DNA from 3 places in the Vibrio sp. 378 genome. Region 2 is predicted to be linked to each of the others. Evidence: predicted binding sites of a transcription regulator. Region 2 holds the regulator's gene; each other region holds the start of a gene.
What was found. The regulator MetJ, encoded in region 2, represses methionine synthesis genes. The targets are predictions, from matches to a motif close to TTAGACNTNTANANGTCTAA.
Positions count from the first base shown of each region.

Region 1: metE (5-methyltetrahydropteroyltriglutamate--homocysteine S-methyltransferase) is a predicted target of MetJ. The motif match lies at 2,853-2,872, and genes of this name have one in related genera.
Region 3: R7Q48_RS17315 (MetQ/NlpA family ABC transporter substrate-binding protein) is a predicted target of MetJ. The motif match lies at 2,669-2,688, and genes of this name have one in related genera.

Region 1 covers NZ_JAWOUO010000003.1:139,284-143,811, forward strand. Annotated here, with positions in the region: gene R7Q48_RS07160 (GspS/AspS pilotin family protein) at 1-256, shown strand, start outside; gene metE (5-methyltetrahydropteroyltriglutamate--homocysteine S-methyltransferase) at 390-2,672, opposite strand; gene metR (HTH-type transcriptional regulator MetR) at 2,951-3,862, shown strand; gene R7Q48_RS07175 (DUF4250 domain-containing protein) at 3,884-4,084, opposite strand; gene R7Q48_RS07180 (hypothetical protein) at 4,237-4,528, opposite strand, start outside.
Region 2 covers NZ_JAWOUO010000019.1:46,906-51,433, forward strand. Annotated here, with positions in the region: gene R7Q48_RS21875 (bifunctional aspartate kinase/homoserine dehydrogenase II) at 1-314, opposite strand, end outside; gene R7Q48_RS21880 (O-succinylhomoserine (thiol)-lyase) at 330-1,490, opposite strand; gene metJ (met regulon transcriptional regulator MetJ) at 1,716-2,036, shown strand; gene R7Q48_RS21890 (malic enzyme-like NAD(P)-binding protein) at 2,150-3,427, opposite strand; gene bfr (bacterioferritin) at 3,634-4,110, opposite strand; gene R7Q48_RS21900 ((2Fe-2S)-binding protein) at 4,204-4,392, opposite strand.
Region 3 covers NZ_JAWOUO010000009.1:148,580-153,107, forward strand. Annotated here, with positions in the region: gene R7Q48_RS17300 (SIMPL domain-containing protein) at 1-152, shown strand, start outside; gene R7Q48_RS17305 (DUF4382 domain-containing protein) at 196-1,245, opposite strand; gene R7Q48_RS17310 (hypothetical protein) at 1,475-1,750, shown strand; gene R7Q48_RS17315 (MetQ/NlpA family ABC transporter substrate-binding protein) at 1,846-2,649, opposite strand; tRNA gene R7Q48_RS17320 (tRNA-Ile) at 2,906-2,981, opposite strand; gene rpoD (RNA polymerase sigma factor RpoD) at 3,137-4,528, opposite strand, start outside.

The DNA.
Region 1 (4,528 bases), on a different contig from region 2:
CGGTCCACTGCAAATAATGCGTGTCTCATCCAACAAAAATGTTGTAGAGATGATGATGATTTATAACGATGGCGCACTCGGTGCAAAGCCGTTAAATCAAGTACTGAATACCAGTATCTATACCTACTGCAGCAACCCAGAAGTTCGCAAGCAAATTGATATGGGCTTGATGTATCGTATTAAGGTACGTAATTCTCGCGGTCAGTTGATGGCAGATGAGTTGGTTTCCGCACAGACTTGTACTCAGGTGAAGTAGCTACAGTAATTTTTGTTGCTTTCGGCATGAGACGATGATTCGCTATTATTGGATAATCTGAAAACGAAAGTTAACAGTTAAGAATAGAAAAACGGAGACCACAGTCTCCGTTTTTATTTGCTGTAACGATGTGTTACGCCAGCTCAGCACGGAGCTTCTTCGCCGCTGAAACCAGATTCGCCAATGCCGCTTCTGTCTCCTTCCAGTTTCGTGTTTTCAGACCACAATCTGGGTTTACCCACAAACGTTGAGCCGGAATTTTTTCTGCCGCTTTCTTGATTAAACCTTCAATCCATTCTTCCGTAGGAATGTTTGGTGAGTGAATGTCATAAACACCAGGGCCAATTTCGTTCGGGTAATTGAACTCTTCAAATGCTTTCAGCAGCTCCATATTTGAGCGAGATGTTTCAATGGTAATGACGTCCGCATCGAGTGCCGCAACCGAATCAATGATTTCATTGAACTCGCTGTAACACATATGAGTGTGAATCTGAGTTTCTGGTTTTGCACTTGCCGCAGAGACCTTAAACGCATTTACGGCCCATTCTAAGTACGCTTTGTGATCACGTTTTTTGAGTGGTAAACCTTCTCGAATGGCTGGCTCGTCAATTTGAATGATATTTATGCCTGCATCTTGCAGGTCAGACACCTCATCACGTAGTGCCAAAGCAAGTTGCTGCGCAATTTCTTGACGTGTGATGTCTTCACGTGGGAACGTCCAACATAAAATCGTAACTGGTCCAGTCAACATGCCTTTCATCTGTTTGCTGGTTAGCGACTGGGCGTACGTCGACCATTCAACCGTGATCGGTTTTTCACGTTCAATGTCAGCAACTACAATGGCAGGTTTCACACAGCGAGAGCCATAACTCTGTACCCAACCAAATTTGGTCGTTTGAAAACCCGCTAAGTTCTCAGCGAAGTATTCCACCATGTCGTTACGCTCTGCTTCACCGTGAACTAGCACATCTAGGTCGAGCGCCTCTTGACGTTTCACTGCGTCAGCAATATGTCCTTTAAGTGCTTGGATATATTCAGACTCAGATAATTGACCTGTACGATAAGCGCTGCGCTGCACCCGGATTTCACCCGTTTGAGGAAAAGAGCCGATTGTCGTTGTTGGCAACAAAGGCAAGCCCAATACTTCAGCTTGATGCGCAGCACGCTCTGCATAAGGTGCGCTGCGCTCGGCAAGTGACGCGGTAATGTTGTTTAAACGCGCTTGTACTTGAGGTTTATTCACATGTGTTGCTGTCTTGCGCACTTTTATTGGCTGGCTGTAGGTATCACAAGCGAGAATCGCATCTTGATCACCATCGAGTGCGCGGCCAAGCAAGGCGACTTCTGTTACTTTTTGTTTTGCGAACGCAAACCAGCTTTTCACTTCCTCACTGAGTTCTGTTTCCTGTTCCAGATCAACCGGGCTATGTAGCAAAGAGCATGAGCTCGCAACCCAAAGGTTGTCGCCCAGTTTTTCTTTTACTGGCTGTAGACGTTCAAGTTGCGCACTCAAATCCGAGCGCCACACGTTACGACCGTTGACCACGCCAGCAGACAGCACCCACCCCTCCGGTAGTTTGGCAACCACGTCGTCAAGCTGCTGAGGCGCGGCAGATAAATCGATATGTAAACCATCTACCGGAAGCTCTACAATTTTGCCTAGCGTATCGCTTACGGAGTCAAAGTACGTCGTTAGCAGCACTTTTACATCGCTTCGAATCACTTGGTAGGCTAGCTTAAACGAATCAGCCCATTTGCTTTCTAGCTCCAGTGACAAAATTGGCTCATCAATCTGAACCCACTCAACACCTTGACTTGCGAGCTTTGCCAAAATAGCTTGGTAAGCCGTAAGCAATCGTGGCAGTAGCGTCAGGCGATCGAACCCTTCTTCTACCTCTTTACCTAAGTAAAGATAACTGACTGGGCCAAGCAAAACTGGCTTCACTTTATGCCCAGCTTGGGTTGCTTCGTTGACTTCTTCAAACAGTTGAGGCCAACTCACTTCAAATGTATCGTCCTTGCTAAATTCAGGTACGATGTAGTGGTAGTTTGTGTTGAACCATTTAGTCATATCCGATGCTGCAGCGCCCGCACAGCCGCAACCCGCTTGAGATTGACCGCGACCCACTTTGAATAGCGTATCCAAATCAGGGAAACCGTCTGCGTGACGTTTTGGCACGTGACCCAGTAACAACGTGGTCGTCAGTACATGATCGTACCAAGCAAAATCGCCAGCGGTGGTAAAACTCAAGCCAGCATCTGTTTGCGTTTGCCAGTTTTTAGCGCGCAGATCTGCTCCAACCTTTTTAAGCTCTGCTTGATCAATTTCTCCGCGCCAGTATTTTTCCTGAGCGAATTTTAATTCTCGTTTTTCACCGATGCGTGGATAACCTAGTACGTGCGTTGTTGTAGCCATGTCCCTATTCCTTTTTCAATCTTGTTTAATTTGTTTGGGTCAGAGTATCTTTCGTCATTAAAGATGTCTGGATGGCTAAACTATCGCTCTCATCTGCGGTTTGAACAACGTCCATTTATTCAACTTGTTTATTAAAAAAATTCATCATGAGGCGACATGATTCGCAAATAAACACAACAAATAGACGTCTAGACGTTTACATATCCATTTTTTGTCGTTAAGTTATTTACACGATTGCTATTCTGTTCATAGCAAGCAACAAAGGATGAAAGGAATTCATGATAGAGCTAAAACATTTGCGGACACTAACTTCGCTTCGAGACACTGGCTCTCTAACGGCAACAGCGACCGCTTTACATCTCACTCAGTCGGCACTGTCTCATCAGATCAAAGATTTGGAGGCGCGAATTGGAGGGCAACTGTTCCTGAGAAAGACTCGTCCGGTGAAGTTCACTTCAGAGGGAGAAATCCTATTGCGTCTTGCAGAAGATATCCTTCCGAAACTCGCAAGAGCAGAAAATGATTTAGCGAGCTTGAAAGAAGACGTCAATGGCCGATTACATATGGCCATTGAATGTCACTCTTGCTTCCAATGGCTAATGCCTGCACTTAGGGAGTACCAACTTGCTTGGCCTAGCGTAACATTGGACTTTTCCTCTGGTTTTGGCTTTGAACCACTCCCAGCTCTATTGGCAGGCGAACTCGATCTCGTTATTACTTCCGATATCCAACCTCGATCCGAAGTCCACTACGAGCCTCTATTCGACTTTGAAATGCGTTTAATTACCGCAACCAACCACCCATTGGCGGAAAAAGAAATTATTGATCCGCAAGATCTCGCAGATCAAACCATGCTCTCTTATCCGGTTCAAAAACAAAGGCTAGACGTCGTAAAACACTTTCTTCAGCCAGCAGGAATAGAACCTGCGAAATGGAAGCAAGCCGACAACACTCTCATGTTAGTTCAGATGGTCTCTGCTGGATTAGGGGTGGCGGCACTACCCAATTGGGCGATTTCTGAATTTTCTCGCCAAGGTCTTATTACCAGTAAACCTTTCGGCCAAGGCTTATGGCGTCGCTTGTTTGCTGCAACGCGTCACTCAGAGAAAGAAAAGCGTTACTTACAAGCTTTTTTCGCAACCGCGAGGCTACAATGTAAAAGCCACCTTGACGGAATCAAGGTGGCTTAAAAGATTTGGGTTATGAAAGGCTTAGCGTTGATATGCTTTAAATTGGTTAGTCAATGGATCGTACTGATAACCGAGCATATCAAGCTTGCCGACTACAGACTCTACATCCATCTCATACACTGATACTAACTCGTCAAAACTGTCGCACTCTAAACGTAGCTTTTCGTTGACGATACCTAGCAAAATAGTGCTGTCCAGATTACCTACATTGCTTAAATCCATCGCGACTCTCCTCTTCGACAAGGTATATAAACAAGCGTAGTAGTAATCACGCGAATTTAAAGTGAGTGCGATCTAAAACGTGATCACCTTATACCCAAGCACCAAGAAAGCACTTGGATATAAGCTGTCTAGCTTTGTCTTTAGAATAGAGGTTAAGCCGCGAGAGAGAATAAACCTTGCAGGCTCGTCATCGACGCGAGTGCTAGAAACAAGGCAACGCTCAGTTGCACCTTTTCTGGTTTCTTATGCGTAAAAATATGCCAACACCACACAATAATTGAAGAAATTAGCATAGCTAAAGACAGCAAGATCGGCTGTGTCGCAGCGTTTAGTGTGGCTTCATTTAACTGGTAAGAAGCAAACAACGTTGCGATGACTAATAGCATTCCAGACACAATGCCCGTAACTGGTAAAATACGGTGAAATGCCTGTAATCTGCTGCGA
Region 2 (4,528 bases):
AGCTCCGAGAGAGTACTGAACTCATCATGTAATAAAGCTAACAGCTCTTCTTTTGCTTCACTCTCCAACAAGCTTTCTATTAGCTCAGTTTGGAACTGTCTCAAGCTTTGAAGCGCTTCATGCGCAATTCGGCCATCTTTACTTAACCCTTCCAAAAACTCAATCAAGCGGTTAGTGGTTTTTCCTGCAGCAGATACGACCACAAGATCATTTTCTGTCGAATACTCCTTGAGAATACCCACAACGCGTAAGTAGCATTCTGGGTTTGCTAAGCTACTGCCACCAAACTTATGCAGCTGACGTTGTACAGTCATTGTTATCGTCTCCTATTACTGGGTAGCTTTAGCGAACGCTTGTTCTAAATCTGTGATGAGGTCTTGTGCATCTTCCAAACCGACAGACAAACGCAATAGTTGATGAGAGACCCCAGCCTCCGCCAGCGCCTCCTCACCCATTGCACGGTGCGTCATGGATGCCGGGTGGCAAATCAAACTTTCTACACCACCTAATGATTCAGCTAATGAAAACAGTTGGAGCTCTTTCACAAACACCTTTAACTGCTCAAACGAACCAGCAAACTCAAAACTCAACATAGAGCCAAAGCCCGTTTGCTGCTTTTTAGCGATGTCATGACCTGGATGTTCCGGCAGGCTTGGATGATAGATAGTTTTAACTAACGCTTGTTTCTGTAGGTAAGCCAGTACCTGCTGTGAGCTCTCTTCATGAACTTTCATACGAGCACCAAGCGTACGAATACCTCGCAGTGTCATGTAACTATCGAAAGGTGTGCCCGTTGCACCAATACAATTGCCCCACCATGCAAGCTCTTCTGCATGCGCTTCTGTGTTGGTGATGATTACCCCACCAATTACGTCCGAATGACCGTTGATGTACTTTGTTGTGGAGTGGATAACAAAATCCGCACCTAGCTCTAAAGGTTTTTGGTACACGGGTGTCAAAAAGGTATTGTCCACCGCAACTAACGCGCCGACTTGTTTCGCTTTTTCACAGGTAGCTGCAATATCCACTACGCGAACCAGAGGGTTTGACGGAGTTTCTAGCAAAATGAGTTTTGGTTTTTGTGCCAATGCAGCATCTAAAGCCTGTTCGTCTGATTGATCGACAAACTGAACCTTAAAATCGCCTTTGCTAGCTCGGGTATTAAAAAGACGATAGGTGCCGCCATAACAATCGTGAGGAGCAATAATGAGATCATCTGGGCCGAGAAAAGCGGAAACCCATAAATTTAATGCCGACGTACCGCAGTTAGTAACAACCGCTCCTTTTCCAGACTCAAGTTCAGATAGCGCACTTTCCAACAGTCCGCGGTTTGGATTACCAGATCGTGTGTAATCATACTTGGGCACTTCACCAAAAGCAGGAAAACCATAGTTAGTGGAAAGATAAATAGGTGGAACGACAGCATGATATTGGCTGTCTGATTCAATACCAGTGCGTACTGCAATGGTCGCAGGTTTGCGAGTGCTCATGGGTGTATCCTTTCACGGGTAATGACTTCTAAATAGGAATGCGCTATATCTAATGAGTAACATAAAGTGATCAACACGCTTCCTTTGCTGTTATGTTCACTTTACTCGTCAAAAAATGAGACGTCAACACTTCTAGACGTCTATATGTCTTTGCTTATGGCGGTAAATGCAGCTAAAATCAGCACCTAAATTATTTTTAACCGATTACATAAATGAAGGTGTGCAATGGCTGACTGGAATGGCGAATACATTAGCCCATATGCAGAGCACGGCAAAAAAAGCGAACAAGTAAAAAAAATTACCGTCTCTATCCCGCTAAAAGTTTTAAAGGTGCTAACTGATGAGCGTACTCGCCGTCAGATCAATAACTTACGCCATGCAACCAATAGCGAATTGCTATGCGAGGCATTTTTGCACGCGTACACAGGTCAGCCACTTCCGACAGATGAAGACCTTCGTAAAGACCGTCCTGATGATATTCCAACAGAAGTAAAAGCGCTGATGACGGAAATGGGCATCGAATTTGAGTCATTCGACGAAGAATAAAAAAGCCTGATAAGAGGTTTCAGGTAATAACTCTTGCCTCGAGCCAAATGAATGACATAAAAAATGGGACGCAATAGCGTCCCATTTTTTATGTATCACATCTGAAAGATATATTACTCTGCCATGTAGTTTTCAGGCATCTCGATACGAGCTACACCTGAATTAACCGCCGCCTGAGCAACCGCTTTTGCAACACGTGGTAGCAAACGTGAATCCATTGGTTTTGGAATAATATAGTCCGCACCAAACTCTAGCTTATCAACACCTGCAGCCTTCAATACGGCTTCAGGTACAGGCTCTTTTGCTAGCTCACGAATCGCCTCAACGGCTGCAAGTTTCATTTCATCATTGATTTCACTTGCACGCACATCAAGAGCACCGCGGAAAATGAATGGGAAACACAATACGTTGTTAACTTGGTTAGGATAATCACTACGGCCAGTACCCATGATCAAGTCATCACGAACTGCGTGAGCAAGTTCCGGCTTGATTTCAGGATCCGGGTTAGAACATGCGAATACGATTGGCTTATCTGCCATCAACTTCAACGCTTCCGCTGGCAATAGGTTTGGACCAGATACACCTAGGAACAGATCTGCACCTTCAATCACGTCTTCTAGTGTGCGCTTATCTGTATTGTTCGCAAATAGCTGCTTATATTCATTAAGATCATCACGACGAGTGTGAATCACACCTTTGCGATCTAGCATGTAGATTTTTTCGCGCATTGCGCCGCATTTGATCAGAAGCTCCATACACGCTACAGCGGCAGCGCCAGCGCCAAGACAAACAATTGTTGAATCTTCAAGTTTCTTACCTTGAAGTTCGATTGCATTCAGCATACCCGCTGCCGTTACAATAGCAGTACCATGTTGATCATCGTGGAATACTGGTACATCACAACGTTCAATCAGACGCTTTTCAATCTCAAAACAGTCTGGTGCTTTAATATCTTCAAGGTTGATACCGCCAAAAGTGTCTGCAATGCTCGCAACAGTATCAACAAATTCATCGATCGTGCGGTGCTTAACTTCAATATCAATAGAATCAAGACCTGCAAAACGCTTAAACAGTAACGCTTTACCTTCCATCACTGGCTTAGATGCAAGTGGACCTAGGTTACCTAGACCTAGAATAGCGGTACCGTTAGAAATAACAGCAACCATGTTCCCTTTTGCAGTGTACTTGTACACGTTATCCGGGTTTTGTGCGATTTCACGCACTGGCTCTGCAACACCAGGGCTGTAAGCAAGGGCAAGATCACCCGCCGTTTCCGCAGGCTTTGTCAGTTCGACAGCAATCTTTCCTGGAGTTGGATAAGCATGGTAATCCAATGCTTTTTGGCGATGTTCTTCTTCTGGAGTGGCTGCTTGGTGGTTGTCTTCAGACATGGACGTTTCTCTTTTTTATTTTTAGGTAAGGGGGCATAAATTCTATCGGATAGAAATCAAACTTCATAGGCAAGATTGCGAGCAATATCCTTAAAAAGCCGATAATAAAAGAGATTAGACCAGATAACGGGGTTAAGCACCTGATTTTCGAGTCAGGTGCTCTTTCTTCTTACTATTATTGGAGTATGCAAACTCAGAAAGTATCGTTACTCTTCGTCCACGTATTGCGCTTGGAGATAATTCTCAATACCAGACATTTCAATCAAGCCAAGTTGCGTCTCTAGCCAATCAACATGTTCTTCTTCATCTTCAAGAATATCTTGGAAGAGATCTCGAGACACATAATCTCGAATGTCTTCAGCGTAGGCAATCGCATCTTTTAAATCTGGAATAGCCGCCATTTCAAGCTTTAAGTCACACTCGAGCATTTCCTTGGTATCTTCACCAATCATCAACTTACCTAAATCTTGTAGGTTCGGTAGGCCTTCAAGGAACAAAATACGCTCAATTAGATGATCGGCATGCTTCATCTCATCGATAGATTCGTGATATTCCTTGTCTGCTAGGTGCTTTAAGCCCCAGTCTTTATACATTCGGGCGTGAAGAAAATACTGATTAATAGCGACGAGCTCGTTACCGAGCACTTTATTGAGATGTTGAATGATGATTGGATCGCCTTTCATGACAAAACCCTCCTCTTTGGCTTCATTTAAATGTAGAAGCAAATGAGAAGGTGTCAAAATGTAAGGCAAATAATTACTGCATACTTACAGCAATTAGCTGGCTTGTTTAAATTCCGTGTAACTAGTTTCCGCTAAAATTTCCTTGGCCTGTCTGATGCACTTACCACATTGGCTGCCCAATGCCGTGCACTTTTTGATTCCTTTAATATCTGTTACGCCTTCATCTATCGCCAACTTCCTAATTTTTTTGTCGGAGACACCATGGCAAAGACAAACGTACATACTCAAAAAACCTATAAAACTAATCTGTGACAAACAATATAAACAAGAATAGTTCTTGTTACCAGTCGCATTATGGTGTCCGCTCAGAATATTTGGTTATAACGATTTTACCGCAGCAGGAAAAGATCAAAGGGTT
Region 3 (4,528 bases), on a different contig from region 2:
CTGAGAAATTTGCGAAAGACTCACAGAGTTCACTGGGTAAGATCAAACGTGCAACTCAAGGGCAGTTCTCGATTTATGACCGAGACAGCAACACGCCTTACATTAAGAAAGTACGAGTGGTATCGACGGTTCAATATTACCTTTCTGACTAAGTAAAAAGCCGCTCAGTACGAGCGGCTTTTTTAATGTGGTGACTTAAAGAATTGGATTAATGTCCTGAGTTGTCAGCTCTGCCTCGACAACATCAACTGGCGTGTAGTGCTGGTAAATCAAGAAACCGTCTTCTGAAGTTTCATGAGCGTCTGGCGTATCAATATACGCAGTACATGTGTAGCCAATGCTGTAAGTACCCGGGCCGATGTAACCAAACTCGTAGCTGTAGGTTGTATTACCTTCTTCGTCTTGCGATTCATTCACGTTAGCTACCGCAACTGGCGCGTTGAGTGGATCTGTCGCACCCATATCGCCCATGGTTGAGCGATCCATTGAACCTGTATACAGATAAACAGAGTGAACGGCAGGAACGTCATTTATTGCATTTGATGCGGCACTGTCTGCTTCACATGCTTGATACTGAATTTCACTGACTTCACCACTAATATGACCTGATTCTGATGCGTTTACTAAGCTTACCGCATTAGAGTTCATGTTCATGTAATCTTTGCCTGTTGGATCCGCCAGACCTTTGCGTAAGCCAAACTCGACAACATAGCTATTATGACCAGTATGAACTTTTACATACTGACCTTTTTGCGAAAACTTTAAGCGACCTTGATCGCTCGTATCTGGTTTAAAACCAAAACAGCTGCCTCGGCTAGGTACAACTAAGCCTTTGATGTTGCCGTCTGTCTTCTCTACGTATGACAGTGTTGTATCGTTTAATTGTTTGCCGTCTTTAGCGTACACACACATAGCATAATCACCAGGAGCGATGTCCTGTTCGTGAATGATCGTTTTAGCGTTGCTTCCCTGATATTCCATTAGATCAACTTGGTGTAGTGCTCCATTGTCACTAGCATCTAACAGAATGTGTTCTCCAGTTTGCTCGCCAGTTTCAGGGTCAAATGGTACAAGGACAACATCTTGAAACGCTAAAACGACTTTGTTGGCATCGTTGACAGGAGCATCGGAAACGCTGAGAGAAAAAGTGGCTGCTTCTGTATCGGATGAAGAGTCGTCGCTACCGCAGCCCGTCAATAAAAGACCACCTGAGATAGCAAGTAAAGGATAGGTATATTTTTTCATTATGACCTCTTGTTTACACTGCTGATAAATGTAAAAGGCTAGTCTCAAAGTCGAGAAATGATGTCATTGTATTGTGATAGAGAGGTCAATCTTCAATGGTGCTATATACAAGTCCTTTTTTATAAAACTAAGTTCTTAACTGTGATGAGGGGAGTTTGATGATAGTCAAGCTGGCTTCTTTCTTATGAGCGTAAGTTAGTATGACTTATTGCTAGAAGGAATTAGTATCATGGCATACAAGCACTTTATTAGAGAACTACTGGGTTTAGCGATTGTTGTCTCTGTCGTCTTTGGCGTATTAGGCGTGATGTTAGAGCTCTTCGCACTGACGGCACTTTGGGAGCATCAGCAAACGATAGCCGATGTTTTCTTCCATGAATCTCTCTACTTCATCGTATTTTTAATCCCACCATACTTCCTCTGGAAGTTGATTAACCGTCCTGAATTGGTTTCTGCTGACCAAGCTTATTTGGCAATGAAGTTAGAGGCTGAAAGTCGACAATGAGTCGATTTAGTGAGTAATGAAAAGAAGAGGCTATGAGAAAACATTAGCCTCTTTTCTATCTGATTCGTGGGGCAAAGTATTCGCTGCTTTATTGATTAAAAAGCTGCTTCGATTGTGCCTTTGAAAGTGCGATCGAGATAATCACGAATCGCTTGAGATTGATAAATAGAAACGAACTTTTTATACGCTTCATTATTTTTGTCTGCGTCACGAGTGGCGATGACCATGACTGCTAATGGGGCGTCTTTTGCTTCAAGATAGATACTTTGTTTCTTCGGATCTAAACCAGAAGACATTACGTAGTTCATTGTAATCGCAGCCGCGTCCACATCATCTAATGTTCTTGGTAGCTGAGCGGCATCTACCTCGACAAATTCAAATGATTTTGCGTTTTTTGTGATATCAGTTAGGGCGGCTTTATGGCCAACACCCTGTTTCAGCTCAATTAAACCTGCATCGGCGAGTAGCAACAGACCACGACCACCGTTGGTAGGGTCATTTGGAAGCGCTATACGTGCATTGTTTGGAAGCTCTTGCAGTGAGCGATACTTATTGGAATAAAGCCCCATACGCATAAGAATGGACTGACCAATTGATACTAATTGGGCGTTATGGCTACTGTTGAAGTTGTCTAAAAATGGCTGGTGCTGATAGCTATTAATATCGATGCTACCATCGCTAAGAGCGGCATTAGGTGTCACGTAGTCAGAAAACTCAATGACTTCGACATTCAAACCTTGCTTCGCTGCCTCCTTCGCTACCGCCTCGACTACTTGTGCATGTGGTCCAACTGTCGCGCCCACTTTAATGACAGAGTCATCTTTTTCTCCACAAGCGCTTAAGCCGACTACTGCCGTGAGAATCAAAGCTAGTTTCTTTAAGTGACCAATACTTTTCATTGTAGCTCCATTTTTTATTTTAGACGTCCATACGTTTATATGTCCATCCTATCAGAAGTTGTCTGAGGGTCAATGGTTTAAATCACGAGCGGACATTTTGTTTCATTGCTACATATAGAAAGCCGGATAATAGTTAAAGAAAAGGGGAAGAGGAAAAGCTATTACGAGGTTAGTGACGAGTTACCGCAACTGTACCCAAAGATATAAGATACAAAAAAAGCGTAGTAGGTATTAACCTGCTACGCCTTTCGGAATATGGTGGCCCCTCGCAGACTTGAACTGCGGACCAATCGATTATGAGTCGACTGCTCTAACCACTGAGCTAAGGGGCCTTAATAGGACAACGATTATAGGGGAAGCGTTGCAAGGTGTCTAGATACCAACTAGGGCAATTGCGCTTAGTTTTTATCCACTTAGAACAGTAGATAATAAAAAAGGTGACCTAAAGTCACCTTTTTTGATTTCTAAAAGCTTGTATGTGCTGCGATTATTCGTCTAGGAAGCTGCGCAGAGTCTCTGAGCGGCTTGGGTGACGAAGTTTACGTAGTGCTTTTGCTTCGATCTGACGGATACGCTCACGAGTAACGTCGAACTGCTTACCAACTTCTTCTAGAGTATGGTCAGTGTTCATGTCAATACCAAAGCGCATACGAAGTACTTTCGCTTCACGTGGTGTTAGACCTGCAAGCACGTCTTTTGTTGCCACTTTAAGGCTAGTTGCTGTTGCAGAATCTAGCGGAAGTTCTAGCGTTGTATCTTCGATAAAATCACCTAGATGCGAATCTTCGTCGTCACCGATTGGTGTCTCCATTGAGATAGGCTCTTTAGCGATTTTTAGAACTTTACGAATCTTGTCTTCTGGCATTTGCATGCGCTCTGCCAGTTCTTCCGGTAGTGGCTCGCGACCCATCTCTTGCAACATTTGACGAGAGATACGGTTTAGCTTGTTGATCGTTTCGATCATGTGTACCGGAATACGAATCGTACGTGCTTGGTCCGCGATTGAACGAGTGATTGCCTGACGGATCCACCACGTTGCGTAAGTCGAGAACTTGTAACCACGACGATACTCGAACTTATCTACCGCTTTCATCAGACCGATGTTACCTTCCTGGATCAGATCCAAGAACTGTAGGCCACGGTTGGTGTATTTCTTCGCGATAGAAATTACAAGACGCAAGTTTGCTTCAACCATCTCTTTCTTCGCACGGCGAGCTTTTGCTTCACCGATAGACATACGACGGCTGATGTCTTTAATGTTTTGTACGTTTAGAGAAGTCTCTTCTTCAATCATTTTTAGCTTAGCGATTGAACGACGGATTTCTTCTTCGTTACGTTTGATCTTTTCAGCGTATGGCTTGTCTGAAGCAAGAACTTCATCCAGCCAAGCTTCACTTGATTCATTACCAGTGAACAGCGCGATGAATGATTTCTTCGGCATTTTGCCGTATTCAACCACTGACTTCATGATCAGACGCTCTTGAGTACGAACGCGATCCATAGCAGTACGCAGTTCATTCACTAGGTGATCAAACTGTTTAGGCGTTAGACGAAACTCGCGGAATACGTCTAGCATCATTTCATTAGCAACGGTTGCTTTCGGGCTGTTATAGCCGTACTCGTTGATTGCTAATTGAAGATTTTGATAGGTGCTGCGTAGTTGGTTGAATTTCTCTAGCGCTAATTCTGGATCGATACCTACATCTTCTTCAGAATCATCTGAATCGTCATCGCTATCTTCGTCGTCATCAACGTCTTCATCGTCTTCTTCTTCTAACTGAGATTCAGTCAGTTCAGAACCGATGTGTGTTGCCGTTGGTGCTGCGGTGTCGTCAGCATCTGGATCTACAAAACCTGAAATTAGGTCTGTAAGACGTAG